3 regions of the Gelria sp. Kuro-4 genome follow, and region 2 is predicted to be linked to each of the others. Evidence: riboswitches for the same ligand, from Rfam matches in the RefSeq annotation. Region 2 holds a riboswitch; each other region holds the start of a gene.

Region 1 (9,984 bases), 1.3 Mb from region 2:
CCCGACCAGGCGTTGCTTTTGTCGTCCCAGGTTTTGGCGGGAACGGAAAGCGTCACCTGGTGACCGTCCCGCCCCAGCTCGGCGGCGAGCTCCCGCACGAAGGCGGTGTAGTTGTTGCGGTCGCTGGCGGGGACGTTTTCAAAGTCGATGTTCACCCCGGCGTAGCCGCCGTCGCGCACCAGGCGCGCGATGTTCTCCACCGTGGCCCGGCGCAGGCCTGGCTCCGCCAGCAGGGCATGAACTAGCTGGCGGTCGAAATCGCCGCCCTGGCTGATGTTGTGCACCAGCGCCAGCACAGGTTTTCCGGCCTGCTTGCAGGTCTCCATGAGCCTCGTGAAGGGCCGGCCGCTCACGCTGCCGTCCCAGTTCACGCTGTAGCTGAACGCCGCCAGGGTGGAGATGGCATCCCGGTGAGCGGCCAAGGACTGGAACGACAGGTCGTCGCCTTCGTAATACTCCACATAGTAACCCACCACCTCGAGGCTCTGCCTGGGTGCCGGGGGCGGCGGCGTCTCCGCCGGCGGCGCGGGCGGGAAGGCGCGCGGGACGGCCAGCGCCTGGCCCGGGTAAATCCACTCCGACGTCAGCCCGTTGGCCTGGGAGATGGCTGCAACGGTGGTGCCGTAACGCTGGGCGATGTAGTACAGCGAATCCCCCGGCTGGACTATGTACCGCACGAAGCCCGCTCCGGAACGCGAGGTGTTGCTGAGCGCCTTCTGGAGCGCGGTGAACGTCGCCGGGCCGGCCACGCCGTCGACGATCAGCCCCGCGCGGGCTTGGAACTGGCGGAGCGCCTGCTCGGTTTGGTAACCGAAGTCGCCGTCCACGGGGCCCACGTTGTAGCCCAGCCGGCTTAGGCCGGCCTGCAGTTCGGCCACGTCAGCGCCCGTCAGGCCAAAGTAGAGCAGCCGGTTGCCGAGCGGGGCGGCCTGCGCCGGCAGGGCCGCCGTGAGAACGGTGAGGACGGCCATAAGCACCAGTATGTTTTTTCTCATTCTATTCCTCCTCGGTGTGTTTTCGGTTCTTAGCGGACAGGCCACGTGGTCGTGGCCATTATAACCTGTTACCCGCGCCGGTGTCATGCCGGTGAAAAGGGCGCAGCCTGTCCTGAGAGGAAAAGATAGCGCCAGCTGGAACTGTATCTGCCAGCTGGCGCAATTTGTGACATGCATGGTAACGGGAGGAAAGGTTGCCGGCCCGCCGAACAGCAGGGGCTAAGGTGTGGCCGGGGCCGGCCCGGGTGTCGCCGGCGGCGGAGGGGACGGCGCGCCCGGCCCGGGCGGCGTGCCCCCAAAGGGCCAGGGGAGCTGCCAGTTGCTCCAGGGCGTATGGATGTTGCAGGGCTGCCAGGGTTGGGTCCCCTGGATGAAAATCTCGCGCCGCACCGTTTCCGCCGGGCACCACTGGGTGGCCAGAAGGCCCGATTCGGTGCAGATCTCCGCTTCCACAATGCCGGCCGGCCGGGTAAACTCGTGGGGCGGGGTGCTCGCCAGGGCCGCCGTCAGGAAAGTGGCAAAAATTGGTGCGGCCAGACCGCCGCCGGTGCCGTAAATATCATGAGCCGGCTCATCGTTGCCCACGTACACCGCCGCCACCAGGTCGGGGGTGAGGCCGATGAACCAGGCATTTCCCAGGCTGGTACCCGTTTTCCCGGCCACCGGGCGGTTAAGAAGCCGGCCGACCGCGCTGCCGGTGCCGCCCGGGCGGGTAACGTCTTCCATTATATTGGTGACAATGTACACCGCCCGCGCATCGGCCGCTTGCTGCAGGCGGGGACGGTTTTCCTCCAGCACCCGCCCGTAGCGGTCCTCCACGCGCAGCACCGCCAGCGGCTCCACGCGCCTGCCCCCGTTGGCGAAGGCGCAGAAGGCGGCCGCCATCTCCAGCGGGGTCACCTCGTTGGTCCCCAGCACGGAGGAAAGGTGCGGGGTGAGGGGACTTGTAATACCCAGGTCGTGGGCCACCGCCACCCCTTTAGCGGGGCCCAGCTCGTAGTTGAGCCGTGCCGAGACCACGTTGTCCGAGATGGTGAGCGCCTCGCGCAACGTCAGCGGGCGGAAGTGGTAGTCCTGGCTGCCGTAATCGGTGGGCGTCCAGGGCGGCTGGCCGGGCACCGGCAGGGCGATGGGTTCGCACATGAAGGTGCTGGCCGCTGTGTAGCCGTTTTCCATCGCCGCCAGGTAGACAAAAGGCTTAAAGGCTGAGCCCGGCTGGCGCGGGGCCACAGCCCGGTTGAGCTGGGTCTCGCTGAAGTCCCGCCCGCCGATCAGCGCGCGTATCGCGCCGCTCCTCGGGTCCAGCGCCACCAGCGCCCCCTGCGGCTGCGTTACGCCCCGCGCGTCGCGGAAGGAGACGGGCAGCCCCTGGCGGAAGGCGGCCTCGGCCGCTCCCTGCACAGTAAGGTCCAGGGTGGTGTAGATGTTAAGACCGCCCTTGTTGAGAACGTCCGCGCCGTAGCGCGGCTCCAGCTGCCGCACCACGTAATCCACAAAATAGGGTGCCCGCCCGGTACGCGCCTTCAGCCCCACAAGCCTGAGCGGCTCGTTTTCCGCCGCCCGGGCCTGCTCGGCGCTGATGTAACCCAGCTCCGCCATGCGCTCCAGTACCACCTTGCGGCGCTTCAGCGCGGCCGACGGGTCGATATACGGCGAGTAGCGGGCCGGGCTGCGGGGCAGGCCGGCCAGGAGCGCCGCCTCGCCCAGGGTCAGGTCGCGGGCGTGCTTGCCGAAGTAGGTTTGGGCGGCCACCTCGGCACCGTAAGCCCCGTGGCCGAAATAAATGGTATTGAGGTAGAGGCGCAGGATCTGCTCTTTGGAGTAGCGGGCCTCCAGCTTTAAGGTTAAGAGCAGCTCGCGGATTTTGCGCTCGAAGGTGCGCTCGGGCGTCAGGTAGAGGTTTTTCGCCAGCTGCTGGGTAATGGTGCTGCCGCCTTCCACCACGCGCCCGGCCCTGAGGTTGCGCACGGCTGCGCGCGCGACGGCTACCGGGTCTACGCCGAAGTGTTCGTAGAAACGGTAATCCTCTATCGCCACGACGGCGTTCCTTAAATCCGGTGCGATGTCGGTAAGCGGGACGTCCACCCGGTTCTGGGTATAAAGGCTGGCCACCTGCTGCCCCTGGATGTCGAACAAGCGGCTGGCCAGCGGGACGGCCGCCTGCGGTAGGGGAGTAAAGAGGACGTAGGCGCCGAACGCCAGCGCCAGGACAAGAACGGCGGCCAGCGCCAGCTTAACCAGGGTGACGCTGGTTCTTCGTACATGCTTGGGCACAAGGATCAACCCTTTTCCTTCATCTTTTCTTAGTATTGCCTCTGCTGGAAAACCTATACAGCAGAACCAGGCAGGAGATGGGCGCCGGCCGGCGAAGAAAATTAGAAACCGTGTGCGGCAAAAAACGAAGCAAAGAAGGGAAGCGATGGTTAACCGGACGGCTTTGGAGGCGCGGCTCCTCCGCCGGCGCTGGCTGGTCTGGGGGATGCTGGCTTTTTCCTTTCTTATTGTTTTCTTTCACCGCATCGCCCTGGCGGTGGTGGCCGATCAGCTGATGGCCGAGTTCCACCTCGGCGCCGCCGCCCTGGGGAATCTCGGGGCCGTGTACTTTTATGTCTACACCGTGATGCAAATCCCCAGCGGCGCCCTGGCCGATACGTTGGGCCCCCGGCTCACCGCCAGCGCCGGTACCCTGGTGGCGGGGATAGGCTCCATTGTGTTCGGCCTGGCGCCGCACCTGGGCGTGGCCCTCGCGGGGCGGTTCCTCGTCGGCCTGGGCGTTTCCGTGGTCTTCATTTCACTTCTTAAGATTCAAACCGAGTGGTTCCGGCCGCGCGAGTTTGCCACCATCACCGGCCTCACCTCCCTGGTGGGCAACAGCGGTAACGCCCTGGCGGCCGCGCCGCTGGCCCTCTCGGTGGCGGCCATCGGCTGGCGTAGCTCCTTTGTGGCGGTGGGTGTCCTGGGAAGCCTGGTGGCGGCGGGCTGCTGGCTGGTGGTGCGCAACCGGCCCCAGGACATGGGCCTGCCTTCCATCGCCCAGCTCGAGGCCAGAGAAACAGGGCGGCGCCCGCCGGCGACGGCACCGGGGGGCCGCATCTCCCTGATGCGGGCGCTGGGCTACGTGCGGAGAAGCCCGTACACCCTGCCGCTTTTCATTGCCGCCTTTGGTCTCAACGGCTCGCTCATGGTTATCTCCGCCATGTGGGGCGTACCTTACCTCATGCAGGTTTACAGCCTCAGCCGGGGCGAGGCGGCGCTTTATACCCTGGGCACGGCCGTCGGCGTGATGCTGGCGGGACCCCTCACGGGGATCATCTCCGATGGCCTGCGGCGCCGCAAGGCCCCGCTCCTCGGCTTCACCCTCCTGACGGTGGCGCTGTGGACCCTGCTCGTTGCCTGGCCGGGCCCGCTTCCCCTGCCGCTGCTGCGCGTGCTCTTTTTCCTCCTCGGGCTGAGCTCGGGCGGCTACCTGCTGGTGATGTGCGTGGCCAAGGAAGTAAGCCCGCACGCCATCGCCGGGGTCTCCACTGGGACCATCAACACCGGCTCGTTTCTCGGCGCCGCAGTCCTGCAGCCGCTGGTGGGGCTCATTCTCGATGCCACCTGGGAGGGGGAGCTGGCGAACGGCGTGCGCCTCTACCCGCTGGCCGGTTTTCGCTGGGGCTTCCTGCTTTGCCTGGTGGCTGTGACGGCGGCGTGCGCGGCCGCCTTACGCCTGCCGGAGACGCGGGCCGAGAACATTGCGCCGGCCCTGCCTTTACAAGAATCTGCCTGCCGGCCGCCGGCACCGCCCGGCGCCACGGCCTGAAAGCATGGTCCAACTCTGGGAAGGGGGTTATGAGCCCTATGCCGCTCAAGGTGGTTCTGGCGCTTCTTTTCGTCATCACCGTGTGGGGTGGTTCTTTCCCCGTGGCGAAACTGGCCCTGGCGGAGATCAGCCCCATCAACCTCGCCACCCTGCGCTTCACCCTGGCGAGCCTGCTCTTTTTGCCGGTGATGGGGCTGGGCCTGCGGCGAACGGGGGAGAGGTTGCCGCGCCCGGCGGGGCGCGACTTTATCATGTTCAACGTTCTGGCCCTCCTCGGCGTCACCACCTACTTCATGGTGCAGTACACCGCCGTCAGCCTTACCACGGCCTCCAATGCCGGGATCCTCATCGGCATTGCGCCGCTTTTTGTGGCCGTGCTTTCGGCCCTCTGGTTGGGTGAACGCCTTACCGCGCGGAAAATCGCGGGGATCGCCGTGGCCATGGGCGGCGTGGCTGCGGTGATCAGCCGGGGCACATTCCGCTTCTCCTTCGGCAGCGCCGGCCTGGCCGGGGACCTGCTCATGGTCCTCAACGCCTTCTGCTGGGCGCTTTTTTCCATCCTGGGCAAACAGATGATGCGCCGCTACTCGCCGCTTATCACCACCTTTTACATCACCCTCCTGGGCACGCTCTGGTTCTATCCGGCGGCCCTTCCGTTGGGGGTGCTGCCGGCCGCAGCGCGCCTCACAGCGGGCGGCTGGCTGGCCGTGGCCTTCTTGGGGGCTTTCTGCTCCGTAGGGGGCTACTACTTCTGGTACTGGGGGCTCTCCCAGGTGGAGGCCAGCCGCGTAGCCGTCTTCCAGTACCTACAGCCGCTGGTGTCCTTTGCCCTCTCGGCGCTCATGCTGGGCGAACAGGTGAACCTCGCTACCCTGGGCGGAGGGCTCTTCATCATCGCCGGCGTGGTGCTGGTGACGCGGGCACCTGGCAGTGCCGGGGAAAAACGCGCCGCAGTCGATGCGTAACCATGGAGGTGCAGATATGCTGGATTTAGCCATTGAAAACGTGGTCTTCGCCGACCCGGCGGGTGAGCTCAGCGGGGTGGGTGCGGTGGGCATCGCTGGCGGGCGCATCGCCGCCCTCGGCAGGAGCGTCCCGGCCGCCCGGCGCGTTATCGACGGGCGGGGGCTCACGCTGGCGCCCGGCTTCATCGACCTTCACATGCACGAGGATCCCCTGAGCGGCGAGGGGGCGTCGGCGGTCATCGGCTCAGAGGTGGCCGCCTGCCAGGCGCGCATGGGGGTTACCACCTCCGTCGGCGGCAACTGCGGCCTGGGCACGGGCCACACCGGGACTTACCTTACGCAGCTCGAGCGCCAAGGCAGCCTGGTGAACTACGCCACCTTCGTCGGTTATACGGCGCTGCGCCACGAGCTGGGCATCGGCGACGAGTACCGGCCCGCTGCGGCGGGCGAAGTCGCCCGCCTGCGCGAGGCGGCGCGGGCGGCGCTGGCGGCGGGGGCCGTCGGCATCTCTTTTGGCATCGAGTACACCCCGGGCGCACCCACCGACGAGCTGCTCGCCCTGGCCCGGGTGGCCACCGAGTTTCCAGCGCGCCTCTTGGCGGCGCACTTTCGCTCCGACGCCGACCGGGCGCTCCCTTCCATCGAAGAGATGATCTACCTGGGCCGGGCGACGGGCCTGCCCTTTCAAATCTCCCACCTCGGAAGCTGCGCCGCCTTCGGCATGATGCCGGCGGCGCTGGAACTCATCGCAGCGGCGGCCGCCCGCGGCGAGCGCGTGCTGGCCGACTGCTACCCTTACGCCGCCTTCTGCACCTTCATCGGTGCGGCCGGCTTTGACGGCGATTGCCTGGCCCGCTGGGGCGCCGACTACAGCGCCATTCAGGTAGCGGAGGGGCCCTACGCCGGGCGGCGCTGTGACCGTGCCCTGTTTGCAAAGCTGCGCCGGGAAGCCCCGGAGACCCTGGTGGTGGCCTTCGTGTTGCGGGCCGATGAGGTGCTCCTGGCCCTTAAGCACCCGCTGGTCCTGGTGGGCAGCGATACCCTGCTGCGCGGCGGGCAGGGCCACCCGCGCAGCGCCGGCACCTTCCCACGCGTGCTGGGGCGCTTCGTGCGGGCAGGGAAAATGGCGTTTGCCGACGCCCTGTATAAGATGACCCTGGGCCCGGCTCGGCGCCTGGGCCTTACGGACCGCGGGCGCCTTACGGAAGGCGCCTGGGCGGACCTGGTCCTCTTCGACCCGGCGGTGCTCGCGGACCGGGCCACCTTTGCCGAACCGGCGCGCGCGCCGGAGGGCATCGAGCTGGTCCTGGTGAACGGCCGGGCGGTGGTGGAAAAAGGCCGGCTCACCGGCGCGCGTCCCGGCCACATCTTGCGCGCGCCGCAGCAGTGAGCAGGCCGGCGATGCGCCGGCAGCGGCGCTCCTTCGCAGTATTGAGAAAAACTTTGATAAGTTGATACCTGACCCCGGGGAAGGCGGTTGACAGGGGGGCGGGGGCGTGGTATCATCACCGTGAAGATTTGCTCAATCTCAATATGGGCCTCATCTCAGCCTTTCGCTGGGGTGAGGTAGAGGCGCGGTTGGTCAAGAGTAGCCGTCCAGAGCAGGGCAGCGAGGAGGGACGGGGAAAGGGGCCGCCGCCGAAGCCGGGGGCCGGCGCCGGGCACCCGAGCTGGGCCGGCGGGAAAGACCCGCCGGACTGTCGCCGGAGGCGTCCCCCAGCCGCCGGCGATGAGCTATCTCACCGCAAGGGGAAGGAGGGGTGGAAGCAGTTTATCCTGCAGCCATCGAGGCTGCTTATTATTTTTCAGAAGGAGGACAAGCCGTGGCTAACGATAGCACGGGACAGACCCGGCGGCGCCGGCGTCTCCATGTCCCACACGTTTACGTCCTGCTTTTTGCCATCCTCATCATCGCCGCCGTAGCCACCTGGGTGGTCACCCCTGGAGCTTACGACCAGGTGGAAGGCCCCCGCGGGCGCATGGTGGTCGACCCGAACTCTTTCCATGTGGTGGAGCGGGCCCCGGTGGGCTTCTTCGGCCTCTTCCAAGCCGTGCACAAAGGCATGGTGCAGTCGGCGGATATCATCTTCTTTATTTTTGTGGTTGGGGCTTCTTTTTCCGTCATCAATGCCACCGGAGCCATCGAGGCCGGGATTGAAGCGGCGGCGCGCGCCCTCAAGGGCAACGAGCGACTGGCCATCCCCGTCCTCGTCCTCCTCTTTTCGCTCGGCGGGGCCATATTCGGCATGGCGGAGGAGACCCTGGCTTTCATTCCGATCATTGTGCCCCTGATGCTGGCCCTGGGCTTCGATTCGGTGACGGCGGCGGGCATCGTGCTGGCCGGGGCCAACGCCGGTTTTTCCGCCGCCTTCATGAACCCCTTCACCGTCGGCGTGGCGCAGGGCATCGCCCAGCTGCCGCTCTTTTCGGGTATGGGCCTGCGCCTGGCCGCGTATGCTAGTTTCGTCCTGGTGACGGCGGGCTACATCTTTTGGTACGCCGGCCGGGTGAAGGCGAACCCAACCCTCAGTTCCACTTACGCTGAAGACCGCGCCAAAGAGCAGGACCTGGGCCTGGATAAAGTGCGGGAATTCAAGCCGCAGCACTCGTTGGTGCTCCTGGTGCTGCTGGCCTCGGTGGTGACGTTGGTCTACGGCGTGGTGGAGCTCGGCTGGTATATCACCCAGATCTCAGGGCTGTTCCTGGCCATGGGCGTCCTCGGCGGGCTGGCGGGACGCCTCAGTCCGGACCAGATCGCGGAGGAATTCGTCAAGGGCGCCAAAGAACTGACCTACGGCGCCCTCCTCGTGGGCCTGGCGCGCTCGCTGCTCGTGGTGCTCTCCGACGGCCACATCATGGACACCCTGCTCCACGGCATGGCCACCGCCATCAGCGGTCTGCCCAGCCTCCTCACCGCCTGGGGGATGTACGGCGTCCAGTGCGTGCTGGACTTCGTGGTACCCTCGGGGAGCGGCCAGGCGGCCGTGTCCATGCCCATCATGGCGCCCCTGGCCGACCTGGTGGGGGTCACCCGCCAGACCGCCGTGCTGGCGCTCCAGTTCGGCGACGGCATCTCCAACATCTACAGCCCCACCTCGGGCTACTTCATGGCCGGCCTCGCCCTGGCCGGTGTTACCTGGCCCAAGTGGCTGCGCTGGGTCGCCCCCCTCATCGCTATGCAGTACGTCATCGGGCTGACCTTCATGACCATCGCCCAGCTTACCCACTACGGCCCCTTCTAACCCGGGGTCAGGTATCAACTTTCCACTGTTTTTCTCAAAACTGCAACGCGGGAGCGGGAGGTCGCAGAATGGAGAATGACTTGCGCACCCTCAAGCAAAAAGCCTGGGGGGAGGTAGAGCGGCTGAAGCCGCGCCTGGCAGAGATCTGCCTTGCCATCCATGCCCACCCGGAGCTGGGCGGGGAGGAGTTCTTCGCCCTCGACCTTCTGTCGCGGGAACTTGCGGCGGCCGGCTTCGCAGTGGAACGGGGGTATTTCGGCATCCCCACCGCCTTCCACGCGGTGCTGGCCGGCCGGGCGGCGCGCCCGGCGGTGGCCTTCCTGGCGGAGTACGATGCCCTGCCGGGCCTGGGCCACGCCTGCGGCCACAACATCATCGGCACGGCGGCGCTGGGCGCGGCCCTGGCGCTGGCGCCGCTTCTTGCGGCTCTGCCGGGCGGCATCCACGTTTTCGGTACCCCGGCCGAGGAGACGAACGGCGCCAAGGTGCCCCTGGCCGCCGGCGGGGCCTTCCGCGACATCGATGCCGCCATGATGATCCACCCCTCCGGCCGCACCGTGCTCACCGCCCCCTCGCTGGCCATGGACGCCCTGGAGTTCCGCTTCCGCGGGCGGGCGGCGCATGCCGCCTCCGCGCCGCACGAGGGGATCAACGCCCTGGATGCGGTCATCCTCACCTTCAACGCGGTGAACGCGCTCCGCCAGCATGTGCGCCCCGATGTGCGCATCCACGGTATCATTACCAGGGGCGGCGAGGCCCCCAACATTGTCCCCGAGGAGGCCGTAGCGCGCTTTTACGTGCGGGCCGCGCGCCGCAAATACCTGGATGAGGTGGCGGGCCGGGTGGTGAACTGCGCCCGCGCCGGGGCGCTGGCCACCGGGGCGGAGCTTACCGTGAACAACTTCGAGTACTCCTTCGACGAAATGCGCAACAACGCGGCCCTGGCGGGCGCCATGCAGGCCAACCTGACGGCGCTG
Region 2 (9,984 bases):
CAAGGCGTGCCAATCAACGATGGTGAAGTAACACTCGTAATCCTTTTGCAGCTCCACCATGTTGACCACAGAGCCCAGGTAATTGCCCAGGTGGAGTCGCCCCGTCGGGCGCATGCCGTTGAGAACACGACCTTTCATCCCTCTCATCCCTTCGCGTAGAGATTTGGCTGCTTCAAAAGCGCAGCAGGATACGATACAGGAAGCCAAACACAATAAGGTCGGTCACGCTGTACAAAACCTGGTACAACCAGGAGGCAAGCGGTAAGAGGATTATGCTGGTCAGGCCCAGGTAAAGGAGCACGATAAGGATTACCGGGCCGTACGGCTCCCAGCGCGCCAGCTCATAGGCTGTGCGGCGCGGCAGCAGCTCCGCCAGCACCTTTGAGCCGTCCAGAGGCGGAATCGGTATTAAGTTAAAGACAGCCAGAAAAATATTATACCACATGGCCAGCTCCACAATGCTGGCCAGGCCTTCGTTGAAGAGCAGCACCTGCAGCTTAAGGAGAATTAAGAGGACAAGCGCCGTCAGGACGTTGGCCCCCGCTCCAGCCAGGGAGACGAGGATCAGGCCGGCCCGGCGCGGCCGCAGGTAATTGGGGTTTATCGGAACCGGCTTGGCCCAGCCGAAGCGCACCAGCCAGAGCATTAAGAGCCCTAAAGGGTCCAGGTGAGCCAGCGGATTAAGCGTCAGCCGCCCGTAAGCGCGGGGCGTGGGATCACCCAGCGCATCCGCCACCTTCGCATGGGCATACTCATGTACCGTCAGCGCCAGCAGCAGGGCCGGAATGCGAAAGATCATGTCGCGGGCAAGCCACATACGTACCTTCCTTCCTCTTTGTCCCGCGGCCCGGCCGGTCCAGTCGCGCTTCATCGCCTGCGCGCCGGCGCCTTTCCCGGCGTGCCACTTAAGGGAAATTATAGCACAACCAAGGGGCGAAAAAAAGCCAGAACGGGGCCGGTCCCCGTCTGGCTTGCGCATTCGTTTCAGCGCACCGCCCGCAAAGACTCCTGCTCACGCCACGCGGCGGGAATGCGGTCGTTGCGCACCAGGTCCGCCAGGCTTTCCCGCTGGACCACCACAGAGGCCCGGCCATCGCGGACAAAGACCACCGCCGGGCGGGCCAGGCGGTTGTAGTTGCTGGCCATGGAATACTGATAGGCCCCGGCCGTAAAGACGGCGATGAGGTCGCCCGGCTCCAGCCGCGGCAGGTTAATGTCTTGGATGAGTACATCGCCCGACTCACAGCACTTGCCGGCAATGGTCACCACCTCGGCCGGCAGGTGATTCGCCTTGTTGGCCACCAGGGCGCTGTAGCGCGACCCATAGAGGGCCGGGCGCGGGTTATCGGCCATACCACCGTCCACGGCGACGTAGGTGCGCACGCCCGGGATTTCCTTGCGCGCCCCTACCCGGTAGACAGCAGTTCCCGCCGGGCCGACGATGGAACGGCCGGGCTCGAAGATCACCTTCGGCAGGGGAAAGCGCTTCTCCTGACAGTAAGCCTTGAGGGCCGCCGCGATGGTATCGATACAGGCGGCCGGGCTCACCGGGGCATCGTCGTCGCTGTAGTACACCCCCAGCCCTCCGCCCAGGTCCAATTCCTCGAAGGTAAGGCCGGTGAGGCGCCTCACTTCGCCAAGAAAATCGATCATCACCTGGGCCGCTTTAACGTAGCCATCAAGGGCAAAGATTTGCGAACCGATGTGACAGTGCAACCCTCTAAGATCCAGGCGGCTCTTCGTTAGAGCCTCCTCCACTGCCGTAAGCGCCTGACCGTTTTCCAGCGTAAAGCCGAATTTGGAATCCAGTTGGCCGGTCTGAACGTAAGCGTGGGTGTGCGCCTCAATCCCGGGCGAGACCCGGAGGAGAACACTCACCCGCTGGTGCAGCCGTGCCGCCACTTCTTCCAGGAGGTCGAGCTCGTAAAAGTTATCGACGATGATGCGCCCCACCCGCGCCCGCACTGCTTGCTCCAGCTCGGCCGGGCTCTTATTGTTGCCGTTGAAGTAAATGCGTCCCGCCGGAAAGCCCGCCGTCAGCGCCGTGTAGAGCTCGCCGCCGGAGACCACATCCAGGGCCAGTTCCTCTTCCTCGGCCAGGCGGCACATGGCCAGGGTGCAAAAGGCCTTGCAGGCGTAGGCCACCTCGGCCCGGGGGAAGTTCGCCTGCGCCGCCTTGCGCCAGCTGCGGCAGTTGGCGCGGATGAGCTCTTCATCCATGACATAAAGCGGGGTGCCGTACCGCGCTGCCAGGTCCGGTACAGGCACACCGCCGATCTCCAGATACCCTTGCCCGTTTATCCGGGCCGTCCCCATAAGCTTCATTACGTCCGCCTCCTCGCTTGTTTAACCCTCCGCTGGGGAGTAAAACTAAACGAGAAAGCGGCCTTTAGCGGAACGGGACACTCTCATCCCTGGCTACCCCCTTTCCGTGAGATAGCGCTCCACCGGCAGCCACGGTAAACCGCCGGTGACAGTCCCAGACTTGTTCAGCCTGGGCCCAGCCGGGAAGCCGGCGCCTCTTCCCTGCTTCGGCGACGGCCCCTTTCCCCCGCCTTCCTCGCTGCCCTGCTCGAGCGGGTTACTCTTGGCCCTCGCGCCTCTACCCCACCTCAGCCGAGATGAGGTGCTAAAAGTTTGCGCTTATCATAACACGCCCCTGTCCCCGCTGTCAACGCCGTGCGGCGCCGTAACATACATTTTACCTGCCGGCGGCCTCGCCGGTGAGGCTCCAGCGGCCGCAGCGGTCGCCCCAGCGCGCCAGCACCCGGTCGCCGGCACGAATCTCCACCACCTCGCACTGGTTGGCGCAGCCGCTGCAGGAGCGGCTGGCCACCTGAAAACGCCAGCGGCTCACGTCAAAGCCCTGGAAGCGGGAAGGGCTGCCGTCGGCCACGGCCCGGCGGGCCAGCTGGGCGGCCCCCAGCGCCCCCATGACCGCGTGGTGCGCCGGTACCGTGACCGCCCGGCCCAGCGCCTCTTCAAAGGCCCGGCGCATGCCCACATTGGCCGCCACGCCGCCCTGAAAAAGAATAGGGGAGCGGATTTCCTTCCCTTTAGCCACGTTGTTCAGGTAGTTGCGCACCAAGGCCTGGCAGAGCCCGGCCACGATATCCTCCACCGGGTGTCCCAGCTGTTGCTTGTGAATCATGTCCGACTCGGCAAAGACAGCGCAGCGGCCGGCGATCCGTACCGGGTTGGCGGCTTTCACGGCCAGGCCGCCGAACTCCTCGATGGGCACGCCCAGCCGGGCCGCCTGGCGGTCGAGAAAGGAACCCGTTCCGGCCGCGCAGACGGTATTCATGGCAAAGTCCACCACCACGCCGTGGCGGAGGATGATGATCTTGGAATCCTGGCCCCCGATCTCCAGCACCGTCTGCACGGCCGGGACCTGGCTCAAGGCGGCCACCGCATGAGCGGTGATCTCGTTTTTCACCGCATCGGCGCCCACCATGGCCGCCGCGAGCTGCCGCCCGCTGCCGGTGGTACCAACACCGGCGATGCTGAGGCGCGCAGGGATTTCCCGCTCCACGCAGGCCAGGCCCTCCTGCACGGCCCGGATGGGATTGCCGCGGGTCCTGAGGTAAAGGCTGGTGAGCACTTCCCCCCCTTCGTCTAAAAGTACCAGGTTGGTGCTCACCGAACCGACGTCAATGCCGAGATACGCCTGCAAACGCTGTTCCTCCTTCTTTCTGCCGGCGCCGGGCGCACAGGAGGTCGCAGAAGGCCTCCAGCCGGGTGCGCACCCCTACCTCACTGGCATGCTCATCCAGCATAAAGGTGAGGACAGGAATACCCACATCCCGGCTCACCTTGGGCAGGATGCTTTCCGCCACTATTTCCGGCATGCAGGTGAGCGGCGCCAGCTGAATAACCCCGTCAAAACCGGCGCGGGCGTAACGCACGGTCCAGCTGATGCTTTCCAGGCCGTGCCCGCCGACAAAGTGGCCCAGGTAGGGCGCAGCCAGGCGGTACTCTTCCCGGTCGTCCCTGAGGTGCAGGGAGTGTAGCACCAAGTTGGTTTTCACCCAGTCGCTGAGGTAGATGGAGCGCTCCACGATAGCGCCCATTTCCCCCAGCACGCGCTCCAACTCCAGGTTCACGGCCGGCTCCAGCACCGTGTAAATCTCGCCCACGATCCCGATGCGCAGCGGGGCCTCGCCTTCCCGGCGAGGCAGAGCCTTAAGGAGTACCTTCCCCCGGCGGGCCGCCTCCTCCACCTCCGGCACGCTGCCGGCTTCATCCACCTGGTCGAGAATCCTTTGCCACGCCCTGGTGGTGGCCCCGCGCTCACCTTCCTGCGCCCGCGCCCGATGCACCTCGTGTTCCAGTTCGTCCAGGACGGTCAGCTTGCGCCAGGCCAGCCGGCCGGCCCGCCAGATCTCCCGCAGGCCGGCCCCGCCGGTGATGTCGCGCAGGCCCTGCCAGAGTTCCCGCCAGTGGCCCTGCGGGGGCTCCAGCACCACCATGCGCAGATTTACTCCCAGGTCGCGCAAGATTTCCTGCTCCACCTGGGCGTAATAACCGAAGCGGCAGGGTCCCACCCCGCCGGCCATCACCACGGTATCCGCCCCTTTGCGGGCCGCCTCAAGGAAGTTGCCCACGTTCACCTTGAGCGGCAAACAGGCGAACTCCGGTGCATAGCGCGTCCCCAGGCTCAGCGTCTCCCGGCTGACCGGAGGAGGCACCACCACCTCCACCCCCAAGGCCGTAAAAAAAGCGCGCAGCGGGATATAGATGTGCCCCATATGAGGAAAAGTCACCTTCACGACGCGCCCCTCCATTCGATCATGTCCAGGAAAGCCTCCACGCGGGTCACCAAACCGCCTTCACCCGTGTGCTCATCCAGGGTTAAAAGGAGAAAGGGTAAGCGTCCCCGGCGGTGGGCGCGGCGTTCCAGGAGCTCGCCCACCAGGGAGTCGGGGCCGCAGCCGAAGGACACCACGTGGATGATGCCGGCGACACCGCCCCCGCGCAGGTAGTGGCCGCCTGCGCCTAGGATGAGCCGGCCCAGGCTCCAAAAGAGCGACTTGGGAAGCCGTGCCGCCTCGGCGGCGATGAGCCGGCTGGGCAGCATCTCCGCGGTAAGCACGCGGTAACCCCGGCGCTTAAGGCGCGCGATGAGTCCCATGTTGACAAACTCGTCGAAGACGTTGTAAGGGTGTCCCAGCACCAAGAGGGTGCCCTTAACCGGTGCGGCCGCTGCTTCCGGGGCCACGCCTTCCTCCTCCAGGGGTGCCCTCCCCTCACCCAGGCGCACCAGGTAACGCGCCTGTTCGCCGGCGGCCGCCCGCCAGGCGGCCCTGGCGTCCGCAACCGTAAAGCCCAGCACCCGGGCCGTATTAAGCAGGCTGTTCTCCCAGGCCCGGCGCCCCAGGCGGGCGTTCAACGTGGGCCCGAGCACCGGGGGGAGCTTCAGGCCGGCATGGCGCAGCATGTCCGGCAGGCCCATGAGCTTAGGACAGATGTAGGTTCCCGGCTCGGCGCTCACCAGCCGCGGCACGAAAAGATAATCCACCCGGGGAACCAGCTGGAGGGTGTGGCCGTAGAACACCTTCACCGGCAGGCAGGCCTCGGGGACGGCCGCCAGGACTCCCTGGTTGAGGATCTCCTTGGTGGTGGGCGGGGAGGTCACCACCTCCACACCCAGGCGCTGCCAAAAGGTCAGCCAGAGCGGGTGGTAGTGGTAGTAGAGCAGGGCGCGCGGTATGCCCAGCCGCATTCTCAGCTTCACCTCTTCACGTGTTATCAGCGCGGGGCGGGAGCCGGTCCGGGTCCTGGGGATGCAGGGCCCGCGGCCGGAACCTTTTCACGGGGATGGGGCGGCGCAATAAAATATCCCAGAGGGCCGCACCGTCCCAGGGCAGGAGCGGCCAGAGGTAGGGAACATTAAAGGATTTGGTAGCCGTAAGGAGGATAAAGAGTCCGATGAGACCGGCGGCCAGCCCCGTTCCTCCCCAGGCACCCACCAGTATGAGCAGTGCCAGCCGGCAGAGCCGGACGGCCATGCCGAACTCGTAGCTGGGGGTAGCGAACGTCCCCACCGCGGCGATGGCCATGTACACCACCACCTCGGGTATAACCAGCCCGACCTTGGACGCAAAGTCGCCGATCATAAAGGCGGCGATGATGCCGAGGGCGGTGGCCAGGGCGCTGGGCGTGTGAATGGCGGCCATGCGCACAAGATCAAGGCCTAGTTCCGCAAAGACAAACTGGAAGAAAAGGGGCACCTTCCCCAGCTTCTGCGGCCCGATAAACTTGAGGGCCGCAGGCACAACCTCGGGGTGGAGGGCAAAGAGCAGCCAGAGCGGGGTGACGATGAGCGACGCGGCCACGCCGAAGAAACGCACCCAGCGCAGGTACGCTCCCACCAGCGGGTTCTGCCGGAATTCCTCGGCGTGCTGCACATGGTGAAAGAGCGTGGCCGGGGCGATGATGGCGCTGGGTGAAGTGTCCACCAGGATCAGCACGTGTCCTTCAAGAATGTGCACGGCGGCCACGTCGGGACGTTCGGTGTAACGCACCTCGGGAAAAGGGTTCCAGGTGCCCAGGGTAAGAAATTCCTCAACCGATTTTTCCGCCATGGGCAGGCCATCGATATCGACGGCCTTGAGGCGCTCCTTAATGAGCTTAACCAGTCCCGGGTCCGCAATGTCTTTGATGTAGACGACGGCAATATCGGAGAGCGACCGCTTTCCTGCCTGCTGCAGCTCCACCCGGAGCTTGGGGTCACGAACGCGCCGGCGGATGAGAGCAGTATTGAAAACAAGCGTTTCGGTGAAACCGTCGCGCGAACCGCGCGTTACCCGTTCAATATCCGGCTCTTCCGGGCCGCGCGCCGGGTACTCGCGCGCGTCAATGACGATGGCCTCCCGCTGCCCATCGATAATGAGGGCCACGGGCCCGGCCAGTACCTGCTTGGGGATGTCCTCCAGGGAGTCAACGGTGTCAACCTCAATGTAACCGATGTACTGCGCCAGCAGTTTTTGGATGGGTTGCGGAGCGACCTTGTCGGGTGTAAGACCCTGCAGAATCTGCAGCAGCCGCAGCAGGACCTGGTCCTTGGCGAAGCCATCCACAAAGATCAGCGCCGCCTCCCGCCCGGCCACCGTCAAACGCCGGGAAACAATATCGAAGCTTTCCTCAAGGCCGAGTTCGGCCTCGAGATAAGCAAGGTTGTCCTCGAGCTTCCGGGCCAGCTCCACCCTCGTCCCCCCTAGCCCTTCGGGTTAAAGAGGAGCGCCATGGCAAAGCCGAAGAAAACCGCCGCTGCGATGCCCATACTGGTGTTCTTAAACACCCCGCTTAAGATCCCCACGGCACCCTTGGCATCGATTTCCTCAAACACCCCGCTCACAATGGAATAGCCGAAACCGGTGAGCGGAATGGTTGCTCCCGCTCCCCCCACCTGCACGAGCTTTTCGTAAATCCCCAGCCCGCTGAGCAGGGCGCCCAGGGAGACAAATAGAACCAGTACGTGGGCCGGCGTCAACGGTGTCAGGTCCATCAGGAGTTGGCCCACAGCGCAAATGGCTCCTCCCACCACAAAAGCCAGTAGGTACTGCACGGTACATGCCCCCTACCCTCGCACTTAGACTTTTTCCACGGATACAGCGTGGGCAATGCACGGTATGGATTCACCCTGCTGGTAAGAGGTGGGGCTGAGCAGCGCCCCGGTACTCACCAAAAGCACCTTGCGCCACTTGCCGCTCAGGAGCCCGCTGTAAAAGTAGCCGGAAAAAACCGCTCCCGAACAGGCGCACCCGCTCCCGCCGGCGTGCACATCCTGGTCCGGCCGGAAGATCAGCACCCCACAATCGGTATAATTGCGGCTGAGGTCATAGCCTGCTTCCGCCAGCATGTCCTCCGCCAGGGCCTTGCCCACGCTCCCCAGGTCGCCGGTGGCGATGACATCGTAATAATCCGGGGAGCGTCCCGTGTCCACAAAGTGCTGCTTGATGGTGGCCACCGCCGCAGGCGCCATGGCGGAACCCATATCGTTCACATCTTTGATACCCATGTCCACCACCTTGCCCGCTGTGGCACAGGTGAGGGCGGCACCGGAACCGCTTTCCCCGATGACGGCCGCCGCTGCTCCTGTTACCGTCCACTGCGCCGTGGGCTTGCGCTGTACCCCCAGCTCGGTGGGGAAGCGGTACTGCCGCTCTGCCGTCTGGTAATGCGAAGAAGCAGTGACCAGCGTCCGCGCGGCAAAGCCGCCGTCCAGGGTGATGCCAGCCAGGGAAAGGGCTTCGGCGAAGGTGGAGCAGGCTCCAAAGAGGCCGTAAAAAGGGACCGGTACGTCACGGGCGGCGAAGTTGGAGGCGATAATCTGGTTTAATAGATCGCCGCCGAACATGAAATCCAAATCGCCGTAAGCGAGGTTTGCCTTCTTGAGCGCCAACCCGATGGCGCTCTGCACCATTTTCGACTCGGCCTTTTCCCAGCTCTTCTCACCGAAAATCGGGTCGGTAACCACCTGGTCAAAGTACCCGCCCAACGGGCCTTCGCCTTCTTTTTTGCCGACCACGCTCGCCGCACTGAGAATGGGCAGCGGCCGGCTGAAGAGAAAGGTCTGCTGGCCCACCTTTTTGCTCTGTGCCACACCCGTGCCTCCTAGAGCTTTGTCAACCAATAGATAAGGCCGACCAGTACGGCTGTTACCGTTCCATAGACTAGAACCGGCCCGGCCACCACAAACATGCGGGCGCCGACCCCCAGGATAAAGCCCTCCCGCTTGAACTCCATCGCCGGCGAGACGATGGAGTTGGCAAAGCCGGTGATGGGAACCACCGATCCGGCGCCGGCAAACTTGCCGAGTTCGTCATACCAGCCCAGGCCGGTAAAGAAGGCCCCTAAGAAAACCATAACGCTGGCCGTGGGGCCAGCGGCTTCTTTCGCCGACATGCCCAGGGACTGAAAGAAGGTGAGCACCGCCTGCCCGAGAACGCAGATGAGGCCGCCTACCACAAAAGCCAGAACCGTGTTTCGGAGAACCGGTGGCTGGGGCTTTTTTTGTTGCACCCGCCAGTAGTAGAGTTTTTTGTCGAGGTTGGGAGCTTGCGCCGTCACCGTCTCACCTCCGCCAAGCTGCCTCTATTTTTTCTGGATTCCTGGAACCTTATGCCTCTTTTTCCATTGTTTTTTTCCGTGGCCGGATCTACTTCGTCTGCAAGCGGCGAGCTTTGCCGCCTCCTGCCGGCGTAAGGCCGCCGGGCAGAGTCAGAAAGGAGAGCACCGCGGGGTGCCCTCCTCATTCGGTCCCGTCCACGGGAAAGGCGATCTTGCAGTTGGCCTTGTACTCCACAACGTCGCCATTTTGCACGTTGGCGGTAAGGTTGTAGATTTCCACGCCCGAGATGTTGCGGACGGTCTTGGAAGCTTGCTTTACGGCATCGCGAACCGCCCCGTCCCAGCTATCCTTCGACTCGCCCACCACTTCTATCACCTTGACGACTGTCACCGGCGTACCTCCTTCACTTTTGCTCGTGCCTGGGCGTAGCGCCCCTCAGCCAACACTAGTATGGCTTCCCCCTGAAAAAACCATACAAAAAAGCGGGTCCTTACCCGCCGGCCATCAACCGCTTTATTTTCAGCAGCACCTGTTTTTCCAGGCGCGAGATCTGGACCTGTGAAAGCCCCAGCTCGGCCGCCACCTCCGCCTGGGTTTTGTCGGCGTAAAAGCGTTCCTGGATGATGAACCTTTCGCGCGGGGTCAACTTTTCCAGCACCTGGCCAAGGAGCACGTGCTCCAGGATTTCCTCGCCCTCTTCCTCCCCCAGTTGGTCCTCCACGTTGATGGCTGCTCCCTCGTCCTGGTAGATGGGGTCGGAAAGCGAGGCAGGTGCCTGGGTAGCCTCCAACGCGGCCACCAGCTCTTCCGCTGGTACTCCCACCTCGGCCGCCAGCTCGCTCAAGGTCGGTTCCCGCCCCAAACGTTGCCCGAGAGCGCCGGCGGCCCGCCGGGCGCGCAGTGCCGTCTCT
Region 3 (9,984 bases), 1.3 Mb from region 2:
GGGTGTACGGGCGGAGCCCGGCAAAAGTGCGGACGGCGTGGAGCCTCGCCAGCGCCGGCATGATACGGGTGGCGTGGCGGACGACTGCCCTGATGCCGAGCGGCGTGGTCCCCTTATCCCAATCCACAAATTCCCGCGTGCTGCCGATGAGAAAGCCCCCGCTCTGCGTTTGCTCCAGGGCCAGCCCCACCCCCAGGCGCAGCGCCTCGTCCTCCGCCGCCGCCAGCAGCTCCGGGTGGTACTTGGCGGCGATGTAGCGGGCACAGAGGAAAATGTGGTGCACCAAGGGCGGAGCCGGCTCCGTTACCACCAGCTGGCCGCGGCGCGGCCGCAGCGGCAGCTCCAAGCCGAGCGGGGCGACGAGCTGCGGGGTGAAAACGCCCGTGGCGAACACCACCGCCCCCGCGGCGATCTCTTCTCCCCCCGCCACCACGGCGCTGAGGCGCCCGCCGGCGCGGCGCAGCCTCTCGAGCGGCGTCCCCTGGCGCAGCGTCGCCCCCAGCCGCGCTGCGGCCTGAGCGAACCCCAGCACCACCTGCAAGGGATTCACCTGGCTGTCCTGGGGGCTGTAGGTGGCACCCACGATGTGCGGTGCCAGGGCGGGTTCCAAGCGGCGGGCCTCGTCGCCGGAAAGGAGGCGCACGTCCAAGCCGATGGCCTGTTGCTTGGCCATAAAGGTGCGCATGGCCGGAAGTTCTTCTTCGCGCTCAATGACGATGAGCCCGCCGCAGTTGTTGTACTCAATATCCCACTCCAGCTCGTCCGCCAGGCCCCGATACAGCTCCGCGGACGCCAGGGCCAGCGACAGGTGTACCCCCGGGCTTTTCGACTGGAGGATCACAAAGCCGTCGCAGGCGGAAGACGTCTCGGCGCCCAGTTCCGCCCGCTCCACAAGAAGAACATCCGCGCCCTGCTTGGCCAGGTAGTAGGTGACGGCGGTGCCAATAACGCCGCCGCCCACCACCACCACATCCGGAGCCTTCATGCCTTCTCCCCCTTCAGGCCGGCCAGCATCAGCGGGCGCGTCGGCGGGCGGTAAGTGCCGGGGGGGATCTGGGCCGGGCTCTGGCCTGTCTCCTGGGCGAGAAGCTGGATGATCAGGCGACGGCAGGTGCATCCCTGGCAGAGGCCCATGCCGGCCCGGGTGAATTTTTTGATGGCTTTCACCGTGGTCGCTCCGGCGCGGATGGCACGCCGGATGTCGCCCTTGGTTACCTCCTCGCAGCGGCAGATGATCACATCGTCGTCATTTCTCATCGCTCAGCCTCCTCATCCCCCGCACTTCCGCGGCCAGGGCACTGGGTACGGCCAGGGTAACCAGCCAGGTGCCGTCCGAGGTGCGCACCTGGCGCACCGCCGTCACGGGAGCGGCCGCCACCGCCCTGCCTTCACGGTCTACGGCGGTCACCACAGCGCCCACCTTAGGCAGCGGCAGGAACTCGTAGGGGAAGGTCACCTCGGCCGCCTCGCCCTCTTCCTTCACCAGGAAAATGGCCAGGCCCGGGCAGGCGGCGACGCACAGGCCGCAGCCGCTGCACTTGGCTGGGTCCAGGCGCGGGCGGGCCGTGATAGGCTCGCCCACCTGGATGGCCCCCTGGGGACAGGCCGTCTCGCAAGGGTTGCAGGGAATCTCCTCGGGACACTCGATCACTGCCACCGGCCGCCGCTGCATTTGAGCCACCCTTTCACGATTTCCTCCTGGGCGCGCCGGCGCCCGCCGCCGAAGGGCCCGCTGCGCAGGGCTTCGAGCCTGCGGCGCGCCGCTTCCTTTTCCGCTTCCAGCTCCGGGCCGCCCCGGCCGGCGAAGGCCGCCGCCGCCAGGCCGGCCAGGCACCCCTCCTCCAGGGCCGTGGAGGCCTCCTCTACGCCGGCCGCATCCCCGGCGACAAAGAGGCCGGGTACGGTGGTTTCCATGTCGGCGTTGTGGAGCGGTACATGCCCGCCCAGGGGGCCGGAGTATGCAAAGCGGCACCCGGCCTGCCACGCCAGCTCCGTGAGCGGAGTTAAGCCTACCGCCAGGCAGATGAGGTCCACCGCAAACGTCTGTTCGCTGCCCCGCACCGGCCGCCCGTTGTCATCCAGGGCCGCAATGGTGACCGCCTCGAGCTCTCGGCCGCCGGCGGCAGCCAGCACCGTGTGCCGCGTCCAGATGGGAACGCCCGCGCGCCGGAGCTTCGCCGCATGGACGGCGTAGCCGCCGATGTGCGGCGCCGCCTCCACCACTCCCAGCACCTCAGCCCCCGCCTGCAGGAGCTGGTAAGAAACGATCAGCCCGACGTTGCCGGCCCCCACCATAAGCGCCCGCCGCCCCGGCAGCACGCGGTGGAGGTTCACGAACGTCTGCACCGCCCCGGCGCCCATCACCCCGGGCAGGGTGCAGCCGGGAAAGGCCAGGGCGTTTTCGCCGGCGCCGGTGGCCAGTACAATGGAACGCGCCGTAAGGGTGGAGGTGGTACCCTCCCGGGCCACGCCCAGGGTGTGGTCAAAAAGGCCGTAGGCCACTGTATCCATCCACAAGGCCACGCCCTGGGCCCTGCAGGCGGCCCCCAACTCGGCCGCGATGCGGAAGCCGCGCACCCCGGCATGGTGCGCCCGGGAACCGAAAAATTTATGGATCTGTTTGCGCAGCTGCCCGCCGGGCACGGCGTTTTCGTCGATAAGCACCACGTCCGCTCCGGCTCGGCGGGCGGCCAGGGCCGCCGACAGCCCGGCGGGCCCGCCGCCCACCACGGCCACCTCCGTCACTTCCGCTCCGGCCACTGCCCCAGCCCCCTTTGCGTCTCCACCTTCATGCCCGCCCGAACCGGGGTGACGCAGGTACGGACGTTGGGGACGCCGTCCACCGTCATCACGCAGTCGGTGCAGCGCCCGATGCCGCAGAAGGGGCCGCGCGGCTCGCCGCGCCGCTTGGTGGTGCGGAAGGCGCGGATGCCTGCGGCGAAAAGCGCGGCGGCGATGGGTTCGCCGGCGCGGGCCGGTACCTTTTTGCCGTCCACCTCAATCCAAACCACCGGGGCCGCGGGCAGCGGGCCCAGGATGGGGTGTTCTTCTATGCGCAACTCTTCCTCCCCCTTTACCATTTCTGCGCTCCGCGCGGGGGGGTTCCCGCCGTAAAGACGCAAAAACAGCCAGGCAGACAGGCCTGGCCGTATAGGCGCTTGAGCCCATCTCTCCCTCCCCAGCTGTGAGATAGCTCACCACCTGCGGTCCGGGGTGGCCGCAGGTGACAGTCCGGCAGCTCTTAACTGCCGACCCAGCTCAGGCGCCTGGAGCGGTCGCCCGGCTTCGGCGGCGGCCCCTTTCCCCGCCCTTCTCCGCTGCCCTGCTCTGGGCGGCTACTCATGGCCTGCCGCGCCTCTACCCCACCTCAGCGCTACAGCGCGTCGCAAGCAAGGACTGAGATGAGGCAACTATTCTTTTAATTCATATCTTACCGCTCATTATCCGGGGGTGTCAAGGGGGATTCCCGGGGAGCGAGCCGGGGTCTTCCCAGGCGGCCTTAAGGAGACGGATCACCTCGTCGTCACTTACCGGTGGGAAAGCGGCGTAGTACTCCCCCACAGCCTGAAAGGCGGGCGGCTCCTCGAGGCAGAGCACCTCATCGGCCACAGCCCGAAGGCGCGCAATGCTCTCGGCGGGGCCCACGGGGACGGCCAGAGTAAGGCTGGCCGGCCCGTCCCGGCGCAGAAGACGCAAGGCCAACAGGTCTGTGATCCCGGTGGCCACGCCGTCATCCACGAGGATGACATGCCGGCCGCCGACACGGGGCGGGGGACGGTCACCGCGGTAAAAGCGCAGGCGGCGCGCAGCCTCGGCCGCCTGGCGCGCCGCTTCGCGCCGCAGGTAATCCTCGCCGACGCCCAGACGGGCAATGAGGGCAGCGTCCCTGAGCTCGGTACCGTCGGGGGCCACGGCGCCGATGGCCAGCTCGGGATTAAAGGGGCTGCCTATTTTGCGCGGTTGGATGATGTCGAGGTCGCCGCCCAGGCGCCGCCACACGGGGAAGGCCACCGGCACCCCGCCCCGTGGAACGGCCAGGATGAGCGGATCCGGCTTCGCCACCTCGGCGAGAGCGACGGCCAGCTGTTCGCCGGCTGCGCGGCGGTCGCTGAACATGAGCCACCCCTACCTGTCGTTCTGCTCGTACGTCGTCCTTACCAGTATGGGCGGACAGAAAACGCGTTATGTACGGCCGGCGGCCCTCACGCGGCCGCCGCCGGGGATATGCTCTTCGGTTTCAACCAGGAACGGGCGTTGTCCCCAAGTTCCCCTGCCGCTTCCACGGGAAGGGGGCGTTCCGCCGGCGCTTTCACCTTCTGGTCCGTGAAGACCTCAACGCCGGGCGCGACCGCGGCCGGCGGCAGAATCCACTATGAAGGCGACATCCACGGGGCCGTTTCTTTGCCCCGTTGATCACACGTGTCAAGACAAACTTACGCTGCAGGCGAAACTTCCACCTCACGGGCCATGGGCTCGGGCCGCGTGGTCTGATGCCTTTCCCTCTTAAGAGGAGGCGTTAGCGAAGGCGTTCTCCATTTCGGGAGCCGCCGCCGTGCTCTTGCGGGCGCCTTCTTCCGCCCCGCGCATCTCGCAGGTGCCGAGAAAGAACCCGCCATCGCTTACCGCTAGGTTGGTCACATGGATCTTGCCCCGCACCTTGCCGGTAGCCGTGATTTCAAGGCGGCCCTCCAGGTCGAGTTCCCCCTCCACCTCCCCGGCCACGGTCGCATGGCGGGCCTTGATGTTGGCGGTGGCGCGCCCGCTTTCGCTGATGACGACATCGCCCTTTACGGCGATGTCACCTTCCACCCGGCCCTCGATGCGCAGCGTACCGTGCGCCGTGATGTTGCCTTTAAACTCGGTGCCCCGCCCCAGGATGGTATCCACCTGGTCGTAATTGATCTCGTCCTTCTTTTTTACAGCAAACATGCAGCGTGCATCCTCCTTCGGCCCTCCAGCCCGGGGAAGCGCCGGAACCACCGCCCCCGGCCTCCCGCGCCGGGGAGCAGAGGGTGTCTTCCGTTACAGCAGGAAGTCCAGCGGGTTTTCCTTGCGGCCCTGGTAAATGACCTCGTAGTGAACGTGCGGCCCGGTGCTGCGCCCGGTGTTGCCCACGTAAGCGATGACCTCGCCCCGTTTTACGGTTTGACCGGCGCGCACATTGAGCTTGGAGTTGTGCCCGTAAGCGGTCTGGTAGCCGTAGCCGTGATCGATGATGACGAAGCGCCCGTAACCGCTCTTCCACCCGGCGAACACCACGCGGCCTGCGCCGGTGGCCCGCACCGGTGCGCCGTACGGGGCGGCGATGTCCAGGCCTTCGTGGAACTCTACGCCCGGGCCGAAGGGTGAGCGCCGGAGGCCGAAACGGGAGGTTACCGAGCCGCGTACCGGCCAAGCGTTTGGTACATGTTCCAGACGCTGCCGGTACTGGGCGACCCTGGCCTTCAGATCCGCCAGGCGCGCCCGGGTGGGTTCCAGCGCCCCGGCTGCGCTGCCCAGCACCGCGTCGATATCCGCGGGGTGCACACCGCGGGACGCTCCCCCGCGCGGTGCGCTCTTCGCCGGCTGCGCGGCTCCCTCAGGCCCCCGGGGCAGGTCCAGCATCTCCCGCACCTGGCTGTCCAGCGTGTTGAGCTCATTCAGGCGCTCTTCCACATCCGCCGCCCGCGCGGCCAATGCCTCCAGCTGGCGGGCCTGCTCGCGGTTGACGCTGCGCAGGGCGTTTATTTCGGCCGCCGCCGAACGCAGGCGCAGGTAGTCGTAGCCCAACCAGGCCAGGCTGAGGGCGGCCAGGACGGTGCACAAGGCACCCAGGCGCAGGAGCACAGTGGGTATGCGCAGGTTGCGGCACTGCTCACCGGAATGAGGCGCGATGATAACGGTGAAGGCGGGAGGTGGCGGTGCGGGGCGACGCCGGCGGACCAAATTGTGCGGAAGTCGCAATGGAACCACCTCAAGCAAAAGCGCTATTGATGTTCGATTGCCCTTTGTTTAATCATTCTCCGCCCTCGCTGGAAATTCCTGCTCATGGGAGTATAAAAAGGGTACAGGCCTTTTAATGTGCCTGTGCCGTAGTAGCGATGGCCTGTTCTTCTTCTGCGGTGAGGTGGTAGGTGGACTTTCCGCCCTGGACCGGTTTGGCATACACCCGCGATTCATCGCGACCGAAGAGGCTGCTCAGTACCACGCCGTCCCCGTGCCCATCTAAGATGGCAACGGCAAAGCTGAGATCGCTGCCCGTATCGGGGAACGCGTTGAACCGCACGATCCCCACGTGCTGTACCGCGCGTTGTTGTGCCGTTTCCAGTTCCCGCAAGGCGAAACGCAGGTCCCGCAGCGCCTCGTTCTGCTCACGCGCCCGGCTTAAGGTTTCATTGAGGAGGTCTTCGAGGGAGGCGGCGGCATTCCCCGCCATGAAAGCCCGGTAACGCCTGGTAAGCACCCCCACCCGCAGCCAGAGCAACACCACCAGTATGAGCAGAATGGCAACCGCCGTGAGGAGGACGAGGAGCACGGGAACGGCCCCCGTGCCGAGCAGAGAAGAGAGGTAAGTGCTGTCCATAGAGAAAGGTTCGCTCCTTTTGTAGCTTGCAGCCTGAGGTTATAGGCCGGCCTCCCGCGCCAAGAGGCCGGTGAGCCGTTCCAGGTCTTCGGTCGAGTAGTATTCAATCTCGATGCGGCCTCCCCGGCGGCCGGGTTTGATGCGCACCTGGGTCGCCAGGGCGTGCTTGAGATTCGTCTCCACTTCCACCATCCAGGGGTCGAGGGCGGCGGGCTTTTTCTTTTTCTGCTGCTTTTTGCGCGTCAGCAGGGAACGGATCAGGTTCTCCGTCTCCCGCACCGATAGGTTCTTGGTTACCACCTGGCGGCAGACCTGGTTTTGGAGTTCAGCATCCTCCAGTGCGAGGAGGGCACGTGCATGCCCCATGCTGATTGTTCCACGTGAAACATACTCCTGTACGCCGGCCGGCAGGTTGAGCAGGCGGATGATGTTGGCGATGTGGGAGCGGCTCTTGCCTAACCGGCGCGCCAATTCCTCCTGCGTCAGCCCGAACTCCTGCAGCAGGCGCTGGTAAGCCGTGGCCTCCTCCAGGGGATTGAGATCCTCACGCTGCAGGTTTTCGATGAGCGCGATTTCCATCATTTCAGCGTCGCTCAGTTCCCGCACCACCACCGGTACCCGTTCCAGCCCGGCCAGCTGGGCCGCCCGCCAGCGCCGCTCGCCGGCCACCAGTTCAAAGCCGCCGATCACCGCCCGCACCACCACGGGCTGCAGCACCCCGTGCGCCCGCACCGATTCGGCCAGTTCCGCCAGCTTCTCCTCGTCGAAAACCCGCCGCGGTTGAAAGCTGTTCGGCCGGATCTCCTTAACCGGCACCTCGCGCACCGGCTCGTCCCCCTGCGCCTCCACCGCCGGCAAAAGCGCCGCCAGGCCCCTACCGAGCCCGTGCCGGACGTCTTTTTTCTGCGTCACGTTCCATCACTTCCTTGGCCAGTTCCTGGTACACCTCGGCCCCCCGCGAGCGCCGGTCGTACATCATCACCGGCTTGCCGTGGCTCGGCGCCTCCGAGAGGCGCACGTTCCGCGGCACAATGCTTCGGTAGACCTTGTCCCGGAAGTATTTCTTAACCTCATCCACCACCTGGATGGCCAGGTTGGTGCGGGCATCAAACATGGTCAACAGCACGCCCTCCACCTCGAGCCCCGGGTTAAGCGACTTCTGCACCAGCTGCACCGTAGCCATCAGCTGCCCCAGGCCTTCCAGGGCGTAGTACTCACACTGGATGGGCACCAGTACGGAATCCGCCGCCGTGAGCGCATTCACCGTGAGGAGCCCCAGCGAGGGCGGGCAGTCCACAAAGATGTAATCATACCGCTCCCGTTCCCCGTTCAAAGCCAGCCGCAGCCGGTGCTCGCGCGCCTCCATGCCTACCAGCTCGACCTCCGCCCCCGCCAGCTGCACCGCCGAAGGCACCAGCTCCAGTCCGCGCACCAGCGTCGGCACCCGCACCGCCCGGATGCTCTTTGTTCCCAGGAGCACCTCGTAAATGCAGGCGCCCACCCGACGCTTATCCACGCCCAGCCCGCTCGTGGCGTTCCCCTGCGGATCGATGTCAATAAGCAGCACCCGCCGGCCCTCCTGGGCCAGGGCCGCACCCAGATTGACGGCCGTGGTGGTTTTTCCCACTCCGCCTTTTTGATTGGCCACGGCGATCACTCTACCCATAAGGCTCACCTCAAATCGTCTTCGCTTAGTAATTCCACGCGCCCCTGGATCTTCCTGCCGCACCCGCCAAAATCAGCCCCGCTTTTTAGATCCCGCTCCTTCACCCAGCGCGGGCCATGCACAATCTTTGTTATCGTTATAACAATCATCTCTAGCCTAATTGCACTTATTTCTGTTATAATGAAGCCGTCAGCAAGAAGCGAGGGGAGACGCCCCAGCGAAGCCACGCGTTGCCGTGTAAGTTTAAGCCGCCGGGTCCGGCACCTTCTTCCCGCTGCTGCATGCCCCCACCCGGCGGTACGGCCAGCGCGGTACAGCCGACCACATGAGAGAGGAGTGACCTGCGTGACCCCATCCACGGCTGCCCGGGCCGCGGAACCTGCTCCCGCCTCGTTCCCCGAGGTGGATTCCATCCTGGCCCGCCACAGCTACAACCCCGGCGCCCTGATCGCTATTTTACAGGAAACCCAAGAAACCTACGGCTACCTTCCTCCGGCCGCCCTGCGCTACATCGCAGCCCGCACGCGGCTGCGCCCGGCGCACGTCTACGGCGTCGCCACCTTCTACACCCAGTTCCGCCTGCGCCCGGTGGGCAAACGGGTCGTCATGGTGTGCCAGGGTACCGCCTGCCACGTCAACGGCGGCAAAACCATTCTCCAGGCCCTGACAGAAGAACTCGGCGTGCAAGAAGGGGAGACCACCCCCGACGGCGAGTTCACCCTCCAGACGGTGGCCTGCCTAGGCTGCTGCAGCCTGGCCCCCGTGATGATGGTAAACGGCGAAGCCTACGGACAGCTCACACCGGACAAGGCCCGGCGCATCATCCGCGAACTCCGGGGCACGGCGGCTACACCCGCTGCCCCCGCCGACTAAACCAGGAGGTGTCCAGCATGGCGCAACAACCACAGCGAGTCACTCTGCGCGTCGGCCTCGGCAGCTGCGGCACCGCCGCCGGCGGGCTCAAAGTATACGAGGACCTCAAAGCGGCCATTGCCCGGGAGAACCTGCCGGTGGACCTGAAAAAAACCGGCTGCATCGGCCTCTGCTACGAAGAACCGCTCGTCGACGTCCTCGGCCCCGGCGACGCCGTCTACACCTACGGCCACGTCACACCCGAACGGGCGCTTGCCATCTTAAAACAGCACGCCCTGGGCGGTGAGCCCATCACCGAGTGGTTGGTCGCCGGTGCGGGCAGCACCACCGCCTCGACCGCCGCCTTTCTCGGTAAACAGCGGCGCATTGCGCTCCGCAACTGCGGGCACATCGACCCGGAGGTACTGGCTGAGTACGAGGCCCGCGCCGGCTACAGCGCCCTGCGGCGCGCGCTCACCGAGCTCACCCCCGAGGCCGTGATTCAGGAGGTTCTGACCTCGGGCCTCCGCGGGCGCGGTGGTGCCGGCTTCCCAACAGGTCTCAAGTGGAAGTTCACGCGGCAGGCCGGCGGGCAGCCCAAGTATATCGTCTGCAACGCCGACGAGGGCGACCCTGGGGCCTTCATGGACCGCAGCGTCCTCGAGGGAGATCCCCACGCCGTCATCGAAGGTATGCTCATCGCTGCCTACGCCATTGGTGCCAGCGCCGGCTACATCTACGTGCGCGCCGAGTACCCGCTCGCCGTGAAGCGCCTCGGCATCGCGCTCGAGCAGGCGCGCGCCGCCGGCTACCTGGGCGAGCACATCCTCGGCTCGGACTTTTCCTTTACGCTTGAGATCAAGCAGGGGGCCGGCGCCTTTGTCTGCGGCGAGGAGACGGCGCT

The links. A riboswitch is a leader RNA that binds a small molecule or an ion and turns the genes downstream of it on or off. The one in region 2 is predicted to bind lysine.
Region 1: it holds a riboswitch for lysine, as region 2 does, so the genes downstream of both, K5554_RS03850 (YfcC family protein) here and lysA (diaminopimelate decarboxylase) in region 2, are expected to answer to the same signal.
Region 3: it holds a riboswitch for lysine, as region 2 does, so the genes downstream of both, K5554_RS02840 ((2Fe-2S)-binding protein) here and lysA (diaminopimelate decarboxylase) in region 2, are expected to answer to the same signal.

The regions. Positions count from the first base shown of each region.
Region 1 covers NZ_AP024619.1:743,019-753,002, forward strand. The annotation lists gene K5554_RS03825 (glycosyl hydrolase family 18 protein) at 1-995, opposite strand, end outside; gene K5554_RS03830 (transglycosylase domain-containing protein) at 1,215-3,269, opposite strand; gene K5554_RS03835 (MFS transporter) at 3,415-4,800, shown strand; gene K5554_RS03840 (DMT family transporter) at 4,839-5,765, shown strand; gene K5554_RS03845 (amidohydrolase family protein) at 5,782-7,155, shown strand; lysine riboswitch at 7,325-7,510, shown strand; gene K5554_RS03850 (YfcC family protein) at 7,589-9,007, shown strand; gene K5554_RS03855 (M20 family metallopeptidase) at 9,076-9,984, shown strand, end outside.
Region 2 covers NZ_AP024619.1:2,091,025-2,101,008, forward strand. The annotation lists gene trpS (tryptophan--tRNA ligase) at 1-138, opposite strand, end outside; gene K5554_RS10465 (site-2 protease family protein) at 173-817, opposite strand; gene lysA (diaminopimelate decarboxylase) at 985-2,325, opposite strand; lysine riboswitch at 2,430-2,613, opposite strand; gene K5554_RS10475 (acyl-CoA dehydratase activase) at 2,702-3,673, opposite strand; gene K5554_RS10480 (acyl-CoA dehydratase activase-related protein) at 3,651-4,769, opposite strand; gene K5554_RS10485 (acyl-CoA dehydratase activase-related protein) at 4,766-5,722, opposite strand; gene K5554_RS10490 (spore germination protein) at 5,739-7,205, opposite strand; gene spoVAE (stage V sporulation protein AE) at 7,217-7,567, opposite strand; gene spoVAD (stage V sporulation protein AD) at 7,592-8,605, opposite strand; gene spoVAC (stage V sporulation protein AC) at 8,617-9,072, opposite strand; gene K5554_RS10510 (dodecin family protein) at 9,254-9,463, opposite strand; gene K5554_RS10515 (SigB/SigF/SigG family RNA polymerase sigma factor) at 9,564-9,984, opposite strand, start outside.
Region 3 covers NZ_AP024619.1:534,721-544,704, reverse strand. The annotation lists gene K5554_RS02860 (FAD-binding oxidoreductase) at 1-985, opposite strand, end outside; gene K5554_RS02855 ((2Fe-2S)-binding protein) at 982-1,257, opposite strand; gene K5554_RS02850 (4Fe-4S dicluster domain-containing protein) at 1,247-1,672, opposite strand; gene K5554_RS02845 (NAD(P)/FAD-dependent oxidoreductase) at 1,648-2,760, opposite strand; gene K5554_RS02840 ((2Fe-2S)-binding protein) at 2,742-3,059, opposite strand; lysine riboswitch at 3,183-3,368, opposite strand; gene K5554_RS02835 (phosphoribosyltransferase) at 3,454-4,116, opposite strand; gene K5554_RS02830 (polymer-forming cytoskeletal protein) at 4,504-4,929, opposite strand; gene K5554_RS14380 (M23 family metallopeptidase) at 5,023-5,943, opposite strand; gene K5554_RS02820 (DUF4446 family protein) at 6,056-6,562, opposite strand; gene K5554_RS02815 (ParB/RepB/Spo0J family partition protein) at 6,602-7,474, opposite strand; gene K5554_RS02810 (ParA family protein) at 7,437-8,228, opposite strand; gene nuoE (NADH-quinone oxidoreductase subunit NuoE) at 8,574-9,101, shown strand; gene nuoF (NADH-quinone oxidoreductase subunit NuoF) at 9,119-9,984, shown strand, end outside.